3 regions of the Cytobacillus pseudoceanisediminis genome follow, and region 2 is predicted to be linked to each of the others. Evidence: a T-box and tRNA genes for the amino acid it is inferred to sense, from the RefSeq annotation. Region 2 holds a T-box; the other regions hold tRNA genes.
What was found. A T-box is a leader RNA that pairs with one kind of tRNA and senses whether it is charged. The one in region 2 lies ahead of leuS (leucine--tRNA ligase), so its partner is inferred to be a tRNA-Leu.
Positions count from the first base shown of each region.

Region 1: it encodes a tRNA-Leu, which carries the amino acid that the T-box ahead of leuS (leucine--tRNA ligase) is inferred to sense. The anticodon was not compared.
Region 3: it encodes a tRNA-Leu, which carries the amino acid that the T-box ahead of leuS (leucine--tRNA ligase) is inferred to sense. The anticodon was not compared.

Region 1 covers NZ_CP097349.1:2,912,109-2,916,672, forward strand. Annotated here, with positions in the region: partial or broken gene M5V91_RS15605 (carbohydrate ABC transporter permease) at 1-30, opposite strand, end outside; gene M5V91_RS15610 (nuclease-related domain-containing protein) at 215-1,138, shown strand; tRNA gene M5V91_RS15615 (tRNA-Leu) at 1,842-1,923, opposite strand; tRNA gene M5V91_RS15620 (tRNA-Leu) at 1,947-2,035, opposite strand; tRNA gene M5V91_RS15625 (tRNA-Cys) at 2,064-2,137, opposite strand; tRNA gene M5V91_RS15630 (tRNA-Gly) at 2,156-2,230, opposite strand; tRNA gene M5V91_RS15635 (tRNA-Gln) at 2,235-2,309, opposite strand; tRNA gene M5V91_RS15640 (tRNA-His) at 2,368-2,443, opposite strand; tRNA gene M5V91_RS15645 (tRNA-Trp) at 2,455-2,528, opposite strand; tRNA gene M5V91_RS15650 (tRNA-Tyr) at 2,536-2,618, opposite strand; tRNA gene M5V91_RS15655 (tRNA-Thr) at 2,636-2,711, opposite strand; tRNA gene M5V91_RS15660 (tRNA-Phe) at 2,730-2,802, opposite strand; tRNA gene M5V91_RS15665 (tRNA-Asp) at 2,826-2,902, opposite strand; tRNA gene M5V91_RS15670 (tRNA-Met) at 2,906-2,979, opposite strand; tRNA gene M5V91_RS15675 (tRNA-Val) at 2,989-3,064, opposite strand; tRNA gene M5V91_RS15680 (tRNA-Glu) at 3,069-3,143, opposite strand; tRNA gene M5V91_RS15685 (tRNA-Ser) at 3,160-3,250, opposite strand; tRNA gene M5V91_RS15690 (tRNA-Asn) at 3,254-3,328, opposite strand; rRNA gene rrf (5S ribosomal RNA) at 3,349-3,465, opposite strand; rRNA gene M5V91_RS15700 (23S ribosomal RNA) at 3,652-4,564, opposite strand, start outside.
Region 2 covers NZ_CP097349.1:5,039,532-5,044,095, reverse strand. Annotated here, with positions in the region: gene M5V91_RS26945 (rhodanese-like domain-containing protein) at 1-203, opposite strand, end outside; partial or broken gene leuS (leucine--tRNA ligase) at 368-2,784, opposite strand; T-box leader at 3,093-3,316, opposite strand; gene M5V91_RS26935 (3-hydroxybutyrate dehydrogenase) at 3,426-4,202, opposite strand; gene M5V91_RS26930 (GntP family permease) at 4,260-4,564, opposite strand, start outside.
Region 3 covers NZ_CP097349.1:3,886,322-3,890,885, reverse strand. Annotated here, with positions in the region: gene M5V91_RS20990 (Tex family protein) at 1-1,266, shown strand, start outside; gene cmpA (cortex morphogenetic protein CmpA) at 1,423-1,536, opposite strand; gene M5V91_RS20980 (SprT family protein) at 1,673-2,122, shown strand; tRNA gene M5V91_RS20975 (tRNA-Asn) at 2,298-2,372, shown strand; tRNA gene M5V91_RS20970 (tRNA-Ser) at 2,378-2,468, shown strand; tRNA gene M5V91_RS20965 (tRNA-Glu) at 2,484-2,555, shown strand; tRNA gene M5V91_RS20960 (tRNA-Asp) at 2,586-2,661, shown strand; tRNA gene M5V91_RS20955 (tRNA-Gln) at 2,670-2,744, shown strand; tRNA gene M5V91_RS20950 (tRNA-Lys) at 2,889-2,964, shown strand; tRNA gene M5V91_RS20945 (tRNA-Leu) at 2,980-3,064, shown strand; tRNA gene M5V91_RS20940 (tRNA-Leu) at 3,124-3,209, shown strand; tRNA gene M5V91_RS20935 (tRNA-Arg) at 3,269-3,345, shown strand; tRNA gene M5V91_RS20930 (tRNA-Pro) at 3,351-3,427, shown strand; tRNA gene M5V91_RS20925 (tRNA-Gly) at 3,451-3,524, shown strand; rRNA gene M5V91_RS20920 (16S ribosomal RNA) at 3,623-4,564, shown strand, end outside.

The DNA of each region.
Region 1 (4,564 bases), 2.1 Mb from region 2:
TGCTTCCCCGACCTCAATCTTTGTCTCCAAATCTTTTCACCGCCCCCTTATCTCTTGCAAACGCTTTCCTACATTATATTTGAAACCGTTTGCATATATAGGTGACTGAATTGACTAAAAAGGTGCAATATTTTGACTTGTTTAAAAGGTTTAACTTGTGTTAATCGAATACATTGCATAGAATGAAGCTATCTTGAATATAGGGATGTGGGCTATGATATTAAAATATCGTTATGAACCGGAAGAATTAAAATTGCTTCAGTGTTTACATGGAAGAATGCGGCTTTCCCCAAAAGATTACAGCCTCTTTCTTAATTTAGAAAAAGGTTTTTCAGGTGAGAAGAAATTTGATGAACTACTAGAACATTCGCCTGAGGAATGGATTATTCTTAATGATTTATTGTTCGATTACAGTAACACCCTTTTCCAAATAGATTCACTATTATTCACTGGAGGCTGTATCTATCTTTTTGAAGTTAAGAATTATGAGGGAGACTTTTATATCGAACAAAACAGATGGTATACAGTACCAGCAAATACTGAAGTTAAAAATCCTCTTCTGCAGCTTCAGCGAAGTGAATCCCTCCTGAGAAGACTTCTGCAGAAATTGGGAGTAGAAACCCCTCTTAAGGCTCTTCTTATTTTTATTAACCCCGAATTTCAATTGTATCAAGCCACAATGAATCTTCCTGCTATATTTCCAGCACAAATTAACCGATTTATAGACAAATTAAAATTGAAATCTCAACCGGCAAATAAGAACCATTTAATGCTGGCAGACAAGTTACTGTCTTTGCATTTGGAGGATATTCCTTATGGAAGGCGATTTGAGTATACATTTGAGGGATTGGAGAAGGGGGTTAAGTGTGCTTCTTGCCAGCACTTTATGGATCGATTGCACAGAGCTGCTTTAGTATGTAAGAATTGCGGATACAAAGAAGATGTCGAATTGGCAATCGTTAGAAGTGTTAAAGAGTTTAGAGTTATGTTTCCCGATATGATGCTAACAACCAATATTGTGCATGAATGGTGTTCTGATATTATTTCAAAGAAAAAATCCGGAAAATCCTATCAAACAACTTTAATCATATCATTCATGGCAAGACTTCTTACTTTGAATAAAACACAATTATGTTGAGTAGTTTATTTTTAACAGTATGGCATGTCCCCTTCGGCTATCCTCACACGATTCATGAATAAGCAAACATCATTAGATTCTTTTAGATCACACTATCGATACTGAAGGGCTCTATTCAGAATTATTAGTTCCATTCACTGAGGTTATCGAACCTTAATGGCTTTATTCTGCTGCATTAGTTCCGCTCACTTGACATCATGAAACTGAACGGCACTATTCACTTGCATTAGTTCCATTCATGTGACATCTTTGAAACTGAACGGCACTATTCTCTTGCATTAGTTCCATTCACATGACATCTTTGAAACTGAACGGCACTATTCTGCTTCATTAGTTCCGTTCACATAAAGTCATCGAATCTTTCTGGCTCTATTTTGGTGCATAAGTTCCGTTCACATAACATCTTCGAAATTTAGAGATTCTTTTTCGCCTCTTCAGTTATTAGTTCCGCTCAATTCACAACATTAGGACACATCGTTTTTTTCCTCCTGCTAAGTCAATAATTATGTCCTTTTGAATTACTTCCGAACAGTTCAGAACCCCATTTCGAAACCACCCTCTGAATCGTTCGGAACCCTGCATTGAAACAACTTGCATCACAATCAGCAGAAGGGCTGCATTGATATTTGCTTTCCGCTTTAAAATTTGCACAGATTTTAATTAACAACAAAAAAGGTTTCCCTATTAGGAAACCTTTTTTAGATACCGGTGGTCGGGGTCGAACCGACACTCCAGAAGGAACACGATTTTGAGTCGTGCGCGTCTGCCAATTCCGCCACACCGGCATATTAAAATGTAGTAAATCTTGTGGTGCCGAGGACCGGAATCGAACCGGTACGGTAGTCACCTACCGCAGGATTTTAAGTCCTGTGCGTCTGCCAGTTCCGCCACCCCGGCGTATATCAGCGAATCAAGATTTAGATTATGGAGGCGGCAACCGGATTCGAACCGGTGGTAAAGGTTTTGCAGACCTCTGCCTTACCACTTGGCTATGCCGCCATAAATTGAAGTTTATTCTGGAGCGGAAGACGGGATTCGAACCCGCGACCCCCACCTTGGCAAGGTGATGTTCTACCACTGAACTACTTCCGCAAAATGGCTGGGCTAGCAGGATTCGAACCTGCGAGTGACGGAGTCAAAGTCCGGTGCCTTACCGCTTGGCTATAGCCCATTGATCGTTCATATTACATTTATATGAGAGTTATACTCGTACTGTTACTTTAAAATTATGGGGCGACTGATGGGAATCGAACCCACGAGTGTCGGAGCCACAATCCGATGCGTTAACCACTTCGCCACAGCCGCCATTATAAAATTGGCAGGGGTAGTAGGAATCGAACCCACATCAAAGGTTTTGGAGACCTTCGTTTTACCATTAAACTATACCCCTATATAAATGGTGGAGGGGGCAGATTCGAACTGCCGAACCCGAAGGAGCGGATTTACAGTCCGCCGCGTTTAGCCACTTCGCTACCCCTCCATATTAACATAAAAAAATGGTGCCGGCGAGAGGACTTGAACCCCCAACCTACTGATTACAAGTCAGTTGCTCTACCAATTGAGCTACACCGGCAAATCAATTCAGTAAAGGTGGCTCAGGACGGAATCGAACCGCCGACACAAGGATTTTCAGTCCTTTGCTCTACCGACTGAGCTACTGAGCCAAATATTATTAATATTGTAAAAATGGCGGTCCGGACGGGACTCGAACCCGCGACCTCCTGCGTGACAGGCAGGCATTCTAACCAACTGAACTACCGGACCAAATTGCGGGGGCAGGATTTGAACCTGCGACCTTCGGGTTATGAGCCCGACGAGCTACCGGACTGCTCCACCCCGCGACAATAATATGGTGGAGGATGACGGGATCGAACCGCCGACCCTCTGCTTGTAAGGCAGATGCTCTCCCAGCTGAGCTAATCCTCCATTATGGTGACCCCTACGGGATTCGAACCCGTGTTACCGCCGTGAAAGGGCGGTGTCTTAACCGCTTGACCAAGGGGCCAATATAGAATTAATAATGGCGGAGAGCAAGGGATTTGAACCCTTGATACGCGGTTAGCGTATACACGATTTCCAATCGTGCTCCTTCGGCCACTCGGACAGCTCTCCATTTGGCTCCGCAGGTAGGATTCGAACCTACGACCGTTCGGTTAACAGCCGAATGCTCTACCACTGAGCTACTGCGGAATAGTGATATTTGTAAAACAGCCCGGCAGCGTCCTACTCTCACAAGGGGACAGCCCCTAACTACCATTGGCGCTGAGAAGCTTAACTTCCGTGTTCGGTATGGGAACGGGTGTGACCTTCTCGCTATCGCCACCAGACTATTTTTCAAAGACAAGTATTATTATACCGTCTTTTTATCATTTTTCAAGAGGAAATTTACTATTTTTCGTTCCCTCAAAACTAGATAATGTATGAAGAAGAATTTGCCGAGTATTCACCAATAACTTGTCTAGCTTCGGCTCCTAACTTCTCTCGAAGTTGAACAGTCGCCTCCGCTTTTCGTTTTGGTTAAGTCCTCGATCGATTAGTATCAGTCAGCTCCACATGTCGCCACGCTTCCACCTCTGACCTATCAACCTGATCATCTTTCAGGGATCTTACTAGCTTGACGCTATGGGAAATCTCATCTCGAGGGGGCTTCATGCTTAGATGCTTTCAGCACTTATCCCTTCCGCACATAGCTACCCAGCGATGCCTTTGGCAAGACAACTGGTACACCAGCGGTGCGTCCATCCCGGTCCTCTCGTACTAAGGACAGCTCCTCTCAAATTTCCTGCGCCCACGACGGATAGGGACCGAACTGTCTCACGACGTTCTGAACCCAGCTCGCGTACCGCTTTAATGGGCGAACAGCCCAACCCTTGGGACCGACTACAGCCCCAGGATGCGATGAGCCGACATCGAGGTGCCAAACCTCCCCGTCGATGTGGACTCTTGGGGGAGATAAGCCTGTTATCCCCGGGGTAGCTTTTATCCGTTGAGCGATGGCCCTTCCATGCGGAACCACCGGATCACTAAGCCCGACTTTCGTCCCTGCTCGACTTGTAGGTCTCGCAGTCAAGCTCCCTTGTGCCTTTACACTCTGCGAATGATTTCCAACCATTCTGAGGGAACCTTTGGGCGCCTCCGTTACTTTTTAGGAGGCGACCGCCCCAGTCAAACTGCCCACCTGACACTGTCTCCCGCCCCGATAAGGGGCGCGGGTTAGAATTTCAATACAGCCAGGGTAGTATCCCACCGACGCCTCCACCGAAGCTGGCGCTCCGGCTTCTCAGGCTCCTACCTATCCTGTACAAGCTGTACCAAAATTCAATATCAGGCTACAGTAAAGCTCCACGGGGTCTTTCCGTCCTGTCGCGGGTAACCTGCATCTTCACAGGTACTATAATTTCACCGAGTCTCTCGTTGAGACAGTGC
Region 2 (4,564 bases):
GAACGGCAAATAATGATGTACTCCGTATCTTTATCAAATTTATCAAGATTCTCAGGTATCGTGCCCATACGGATATGTCTCGCCCCTGGAATCATGCCGGATGCAACCTCTTCATCTTCCCTTACATCGACAAGCTCAAGTTTCTCCCCTTCTTCAAGCTTTTTTTGCAATTCTTCTGTTGTTATCTCTTCAATACGGTCCAATCCTAACACCCTTTCTGGAAAGCCTTTTAAATAGCACTTAACATTAAATAATGCTGCCAATTCTATAATACCCTATATGGGACGAAAAATATAAACGGGACGTTTCTAAAACACAAATACAAAAACCACCTCTGACAAATAGAGGTGGTTTCATCTGATATAACTTAATTCGCAACGATATTCACAAGTTTACCTGGCACCGCGATGACTTTACGGACGGTTTTTCCGTCAATTTGTTCTTTTACTTTGTCATCGCCCATTGCGATTTGCTCCAATAGGTCTTTTTTGGCATCGGCAGGAACCATAAGCTTTGCTTTAACTTTACCGTTGATTTGGATAACGATTTCGACTTCATCATCTATCATTTTGGCTTCATCATATGCAGGCCAAGCTTCATAAGCAATGGATTCACCATGGCCTAATTTAGACCAAAGCTCTTCGGACATGTGTGGAGCAATGGGTGAAAGCATTTTAACAAAGCCTTCTGCAAAGGCCTTTGGAAGCACATCTGCTTTATATGCTTCATTGATGAATACCATCATTTGAGAAATAGCTGTGTTGAAACGCAGCCCTTCGTAGTCCTCAGTTACTTTTTTCACCGTTTGGTGGTAAACCTTTTCAAGGCTGCTGCCTTCTTCAATGTCCTGAATTCCCTGGCTTAATTCACCAGTCTCTTCCACAAACAAACGCCAGATGCGGTCAAGGAATCTTCTTGAACCATCCAATCCATTTGTAGACCATGCGATGGAAGCTTCAAGAGGCCCCATGAACATTTCGTATAGACGAAGAGTATCAGCACCATGGCTTGCTACAATTTCATCCGGATTAACGACATTGCCTTTTGATTTACTCATTTTTTCATTATTTTCCCCAAGAATCATACCTTGGTTAAATAACTTTTGGAACGGTTCCTTCGTATGGACAATTCCCACATCATAAAGGACCTTGTGCCAGAAGCGGGCATATAGGAGATGAAGAACCGCATGTTCAGCTCCGCCGATATAAATATCAACCGGAAGCCATTCTTTTAATTTCTCAGGATCTGCAAGAGCTTCACTGTTTTTCGGATCAATATAGCGAAGATAGTACCAGCAGCTGCCTGCCCATTGTGGCATTGTGTTCGTTTCCCTGCGGCCCTTCTTGCCTGTTTCAGGATCCACGACATTAACCCACTCATCGATGTTGGCTAATGGTGACTCTCCAGTGCCGGATGGTTTGATTTCCGTTGTTTTTGGAAGCACTAATGGCAGCTGATCTTCCGGCACGGCAGTCATTGTGCCATCTTCCCAGTGGATCACTGGAATCGGCTCGCCCCAATAACGCTGGCGGCTGAATAGCCAGTCACGAAGACGATAAGTAACCTTCTTAGTGCCAATGCCTTTCTCTTCAAGCCATGCGATCATTTTCTCAATCGCTTCCTCTTTGTTTAATCCATCAAGGAAACCTGAGTTAACATGCTCGCCATCGCCAGTGTATGCTTCTTTTCCAACTTCTCCGCCGGCAACGACTTCTTTAATAGGCAGATCAAATTGCTTGGCGAACTCATAGTCGCGCTCGTCATGGGCTGGAACCGCCATGATGGCCCCAGTTCCATAGCTGGCTAAAACATAATCTGCAATCCAGATTGGCATTTTTTCGCCATTGACCGGGTTAATCGCATAAGCACCAGTGAAGACACCTGTTTTTTCTTTAGCAAGATCTGTCCGCTCGAGATCGCTCTTGCTCTTTACTTTGTCAATGTAAGCCTGAACTGCCTCGCGCTGCCCATCTGCTGTGATTTTTTCAACAAGCGCATGTTCTGGAGCAAGAACAGCATATGTTGCACCATATAATGTGTCAGGTCGTGTTGTGAAAACAGTGAACGTTCCATCATGGCCTTCAATATTGAACGTTACTTCTGCTCCTTCAGAACGGCCGATCCAGTTTCGCTGCATATCTTTAAGGCTCTCTGGCCAATCCAATAAATCAAGATCTTCAAGCAGGCGATCAGCATAAGCCGTAATTTTTAGCATCCACTGTCTCATTGGACGGCGTTCTACCGGATGGCCTCCTCGTTCACTTTTTCCGTCGATGACCTCTTCATTTGCAAGTACTGTTCCAAGTGCGGGACACCAGTTAACAGCTACTTCATCGATATATGCAAGCCCTTTTTCATAAAGCTTTAAGAAAATCCACTGAGTCCATTTATAATATTCAGGGTCTGTTGTGTTTACTTCACGATCCCAGTCATATGAAAAACCTAAAGCCTTAATCTGGCGTCGGAAGGTGTTGATATTCTTTTCTGTGAATTCAGCAGGATCGTTTCCTGTATCAAGGGCATATTGCTCGGCAGGCAAACCAAATGCATCCCAGCCCATTGGGTGAAGAACATTATAGCCTTGCATGCGCTTCATGCGGGAAAGGATGTCTGTTGCCGTATATCCTTCCGGGTGACCGACATGAAGTCCTGCGCCTGAAGGATAAGGGAACATATCAAGCGCATAAAACTTGCGCTTGCCTTTATCTTCAGTTGTTTTAAAAGTTTTATTTTCTTCCCAGTAGCCTTGCCACTTTTTTCAATCTCCTGATGATTGAAACTCATTTTTGTTTCCTCCTATTAATGAAAATAAAATCAGGCTCTTTTCTTATAAACCGTTTTTGGGCTTATGAATATTGCCCGTTGATTTCAGCACGAGGCACTTAGCGAACCCGCGGGAGAGATGAGAGCCTCCCCGGCTTCGCCTGCGGGGTCTCTCACTTTCCTCACTACCCGCAGGACATTGAATAACCCTCCATGAATGAGCACCGCACGAAGAAAATGCGTCAGCATTTTCGAGGATCAAGTGCCCTCCGCTGCAATCAACTTTACGAAACAGCCTAAAAAATATAATAAAAAACCTCTCATCCCAAAAAAGGGACGAGAGGATTATGTATAAATCTCCCGCGGTACCACCCACATTAGTGAACATGTCACTCGCTTCATTCATCCTTAACGCGGAAAACGGCAAGCATTACTGGTACTTCACACTTGCTGCTCCAAGGCGAGTTCATGATGTGCCCGGCTGACTTGCACCTTCCGTCAACTCTCTATAACGGGCTATTGCACCACTACTGCTCCTTATCTAAGCATTTTAGTATAGGAATATGACTATTGTAATAAATTTCCCGCCAGGATGCAAGTAGGCTTATCCTGACAGGAATTTAATAACTAGAATATGCAATCTTTCAGAAAATGTGCCTGATTTACTGAACAGTATATCCTCCATCGATAACTGCCGCCTGTCCTGTAATGCCTTTAGCTCCGTCACCAGCCAAAAAAATAGCATAATCTGCAATCTCTTCTACCTTCAGCAGCCTCTTTTGCGGCACTAAGGGATAAATGACTTCTTCCAGCGCTTTTTCAATAGGTACATTTCTTGTTTTAGCAAGGTCATTCAGCTGATTTCTTACGAGTGGTGTATCCACATAGCCCGGGCATATGGCATTGACCGTAATGCCATCTTCAGCAGCTTCCAATGCTGCGACTTTAGTAAGGCCTATAACGCCATGCTTGGCACTGTTATAAGCTGCTTTCCCCGCGAATCCAACAAGACCGTTAATGGATGCCATGTTCAGGATACGGCCGGACTTTTGTTTTTTCATGACGGGCATGACATGTTTAATGGCCATGAACGGTGCAGTCAGCATTACTTTGATAAGAAACTCGAATTTTTCAGTAGGAAAGTCTTCAATAAAGGAAACATGCTGCAGCCCTGCATTGTTAATGAGCACATCCAAGGCACCGAATTGACTGACAGTTTCATTGATGGCCGATTGTATATCAGACTCCAAGGTCACATCACATTTAAGCCCGATTGCTTCAAAACCTTCATTCTGCAAATTTTCTGCAGCTTTTTTCACAGCCTCTTCCTGAATATCTGTCAGAACGATTTTCGAGCCGTGTTCAGCAAATCTCTTGCCTATTTCATAGCCAATTCCCTGCGCTGCACCGGTTATAAAAACTACTTTATTTTGTACCATGAATAAGCTCCTTTCAAAAACAAAGCCGGGGCTCTATTTTATGAGCCCCTGCCGAAATTAGATTCCTAGACCGAGTGAGAATAATACAATCGCAAGTGCTAAACCAATCAGCGGAACGATTACTGTAACAGCCGCTACCGCTCCATATGCAGCCTGGTGAGATTCCCCGCAGATAGCCCGTACAGTGGTAACGACATAGCCATTATGCGGCAAGGAATCCAGAGCACCGGATGAAATGGCTACTGTTCTGTGCAGGGCTTCTGCATTGACGCCCATGTCCATATAATGCGGGGCCAGAATCGGCAATGCGATGGCCTGCCCGCCTGAAGCTGAACCGGTCATGCCGGCGATAACACTTACTG
Region 3 (4,564 bases), 1.2 Mb from region 2:
ATCATGATTTTTTCTGAAAATCTCAGAAAACTGCTGCTTCAGCCCCCATTAAAAGGCAAGATAGTACTGGGTGTAGACCCTGCCTACAGAACTGGCTGCAAGCTTGCAGTTGTAGATGAAACTGGAAAAGTACTTGATATCGGTGTCATATATCCGCATCCTCCTGTTTCCAAAACGAAACAAGCACGAGAGAAAGTAGTTCATATTCTAAACACCTACAAAGTAGAAATGGTTGCCATCGGCAATGGAACCGCCTCAAGGGAAACCGAGCAGTTCATCGCTGACATTTTAAAGGACATGAAAGAGGAGATATTCTACCTAATTGTCAATGAAGCAGGGGCGAGCGTATATTCTGCCTCAGACCTTGCCAGAGAAGAGTTTCCTGATTTTCAGGTGGAAGAAAGGAGTGCTGTATCCATCGCCCGCCGCCTCCAGGATCCTCTTGCAGAATTGGTTAAGATTGATCCCAAGTCCGTGGGGGTTGGCCAATATCAGCATGACGTATCTCAGAAAAAGCTGTCAGAATCACTCTCTTTTGTTGTAGAGACAGCGGTAAACCAAGTGGGTGTCAATGTAAATACAGCTTCATCTTCGCTGCTGCAGCATGTAGCTGGCCTTTCAAAAACAGTTGCTGTGAATATAATCAAGAAACGAGAAGAAGAAGGGAAATTTACAGACCGCAAGCAGTTGAAAAAGATTCCGCGCCTTGGCGCCAAAACCTATGAACAGGCAATAGGCTTCCTGCGGATTATCGATGGGAAAGAACCTCTGGACCGGACTGGTATACACCCTGAAACGTATGCAGTAGTAAATAAATTGCTTGCTAATCTCGGCTTTAAATCCAGTGACCTTGGAACACAATCATTAAGGGAAGCACTAAAAGGCATAAATATCAGCCAGACAGCCCGGGAGCTTGAAATTGGTGAACTTACACTGAGAGATATTATTGATGCCTTAATGAGACCTGAAAGGGATCCGCGTGATGAGCTGCCAAAGCCACTCCTAAAGAAAGAAGTCCTGAAACTTGAGGATCTGCAGGAAGGGATGGAGCTTCAAGGGACAGTGAGAAATGTTGTCGACTTTGGTGCATTCGTTGATATCGGAGTCAAACAGGATGGCCTTGTTCATATATCCAAACTTAGCCGCCAATTTGTCAAACATCCGCTGGATGTCGTGTCCGTTGGGGATGTAGTAACAGTCTGGGTTGACTCTGTTGATAAGCACAAGGGAAGAGTCGCCTTAACTATGCTTGACCAAACTAATTAACATTCCTTTGTTTTGCTGGCTTAAATGGCTTGTTCTTCGAGTCATAAGCCAAATCACGCCGGAAATCAATATTTCTAGCGTGATTTGGCCTATGCTTGTGAGGTTTTCAAAGGGCTGTAGCTGCTTTTAGCTGGTATATCTCAGGCTCGCCATATTTTATGAGCAGTGTTTCTTTCTATAGAAAAACCAGCACTGATTCAGCAGCTTGATCTGATACCGGTCCTTTTCATAAAAAGCACGCTGGATTTGGTTTTGAAACCATACAGGCATCTGATTTACCTCCCGTGTATTGGAATCTGATAATCGCTCCCTAGGGCAGCAAAGCGAGTTCAGAGCTATAATAGGTATATATAATGTATGCTATAATAGGTTGTCATGTTTACGATAAGAGAGGAAAAACATTGTTATGAATGACCAGGAGCTTCAGACACTTGTTGAAAAGATATCCTTAGAAAGCTTCGGCAAGCCCTTTCGCCATCAGGCTTATTTTAATTCACGCCTCAGGTCGACTGGCGGAAGATATATGCTGAGTTCACATCATGTTGAAATAAACAAAAAGTATTATGAGCAGCTTGGGGTCGGAGAATTAGAAGGAATTATTAAGCACGAGCTTTGTCATTATCATTTGCATTTAGAAGGAAAAGGATATAAACATCGTGATCAGGATTTCAGAATGCTAATGAAAAAAGTGGGAGCACCTCGATTTTGTTCGGCCTTGCCTGATCATCCAAAAACAAATAGATCTGCTAAGATTCTTGTTTATATGTGTAAGGAATGCGGTCAAACTTATCAAAGAAAAAGAATGGTTGATACGAGGAAATATGTTTGCGGTAAATGCAAGGGGAAATTAGTTTAAAAAAGAATTGACATTAGATTAAGTACACTTTATATTTAATAATTGTCGCAGGACAAAACAGGATAAACGGCTAATAAATTCTTCTAAAAACAAGCTTGACTTTTATAGCCTCCGTCCTTATAATATGAAGAGTCGATAAGATGTTAACTGTTTTATCGATAAAGTTCATTATTATTCCGCAGTAGCTCAGTGGTAGAGCATTCGGCTGTTAACCGAACGGTCGCAGGTTCGAATCCTGCCTGCGGAGCCATATTTGGGGAAGTACTCAAGTGGCTGAAGAGGCGCCCCTGCTAAGGGTGTAGGTCGCGTAAGCGGCGCGAGGGTTCAAATCCCTCCTTCTCCGCCAGAAAATTCTCACAATGGCCCGTTGGTCAAGCGGTTAAGACACCGCCCTTTCACGGCGGTAACACGGGTTCGAATCCCGTACGGGTCACTTTTTTGTTTCCGACGGTTTTATGTGGATGGTCCCGTGGTGTAGCGGTTAACATGCCTGCCTGTCACGCAGGAGATCGCGGGTTCGATTCCCGTCGGGACCGCCATTTGTTATTGGGCTATAGCCAAGCGGTAAGGCACCGGACTTTGACTCCGTCACTCGCAGGTTCGAATCCTGCTAGCCCAGCCATTTTTGATGAGCCATTAGCTCAGTCGGTAGAGCAGATTGCAGCATCAGTGAATTTCTTCATCCGAATAGCAATCCGTGACAAAGCGTTTAGCTTTGGAACATCTGACTGCACACAACAGGCTTTAGGAAGTCTCATAAAAGTATGAGCCATTAGCTCAGTCGGTAGAGCATCTGACTTTTAATCAGAGGGTCGAAGGTTCGAGTCCTTCATGGCTCACCATTTTAATTTCATATTGCGGGTGTGGCGGAATTGGCAGACGCACCAGACTTAGGATCTGGCGCCGCAAGGCGTGGGGGTTCGACTCCCTTCACCCGCACCATTAATTACCATTGAGATAAGTGCTACGTTTTGGTATGATGTTACTTGTCGCTTCATTAAGCGGTCGTGGCGGAATGGCAGACGCGCTAGGTTGAGGGCCTAGTGGGGGCAACCCCGTGGAGGTTCAAGTCCTCTCGGCCGCACCAAAAAAGTTGTTGACTTTTGAAATCTAGGTTGATATAATATAAGAGTTGCTTTAAAAGATGCGCCCGTAGCTCAATTGGATAGAGCGTTTGACTACGGATCAAAAGGTTAGGGGTTCGACTCCTCTCGGGCGCGCCATATTACGGGGAGTAGCTCAGCTTGGTAGAGCACTTGGTTTGGGACCAAGGGGTCGCAGGTTCGAATCCTGTCTTCCCGACCATTCGGGAAACAATAATTTTATATGCGGGTGTAGTTTAGTGGTAAAACCTCAGCCTTCCAAGCTGATGATGAGGGTTCGATTCCCTTCACCCGCTCCAAACTTTCTGATTGATCTTTGAAAACTGAACGAACAAAAACGTCAACGTTAATTCTTTAGTCTTTTTTGAAAAGACAACTTATGAGCTTAATCAACTCTTATATGGAGAGTTTGATCCTGGCTCAGGACGAACGCTGGCGGCGTGCCTAATACATGCAAGTCGAGCGGACAGATGGGAGCTTGCTCCCTGAAGTCAGCGGCGGACGGGTGAGTAACACGTGGGCAACCTGCCTGTAAGACTGGGATAACTCCGGGAAACCGGGGCTAATACCGGATAATTCTTTCCCTCACATGAGGGAAAGCTGAAAGATGGTTTCGGCTATCACTTACAGATGGGCCCGCGGCGCATTAGCTAGTTGGTGAGGTAACGGCTCACCAAGGCAACGATGCGTAGCCGACCTGAGAGGGTGATCGGCCACACTGGGACTGAGACACGGCCCAGACTCCTACGGGAGGCAGCAGTAGGGAATCTTCCGCAATGGACGAAAGTCTGACGGAGCAACGCCGCGTGAGTGATGAAGGTTTTCGGATCGTAAAACTCTGTTGTTAGGGAAGAACAAGTACCGGAGTAACTGCCGGTACCTTGACGGTACCTAACCAGAAAGCCACGGCTAACTACGTGCCAGCAGCCGCGGTAATACGTAGGTGGCAAGCGTTGTCCGGAATTATTGGGCGTAAAGCGCGCGCAGGCGGTTCCTTAAGTCTGATGTGAAAGCCCCCGGCTCAACCGGGGAGGGTCATTGGAAACTGGGGAACTTGAGTGCAGAAGAGAAGAGTGGAATTCCACGTGTAGCGGTGAAATGCGTAGAGATGTGGAGGAACACCAGTGGCGAAGGCGACTCTTTGGTCTGTAACTGACGCTGAGGCGCGAAAGCGTGGGGAGCAAACAGGATTAGATACCCTGGTAGTCCACGCCGTAAACGATGAGTGCTAAGTGTTAGAGGGTTTCCGCCCTTTAGTGCTGCAGCAAACGCATTAAGCACTCCGCCTGGGGAGTACGGCCGCAAGGCTGAAACTCAAAGGAATTGACGGGGGCCCGCA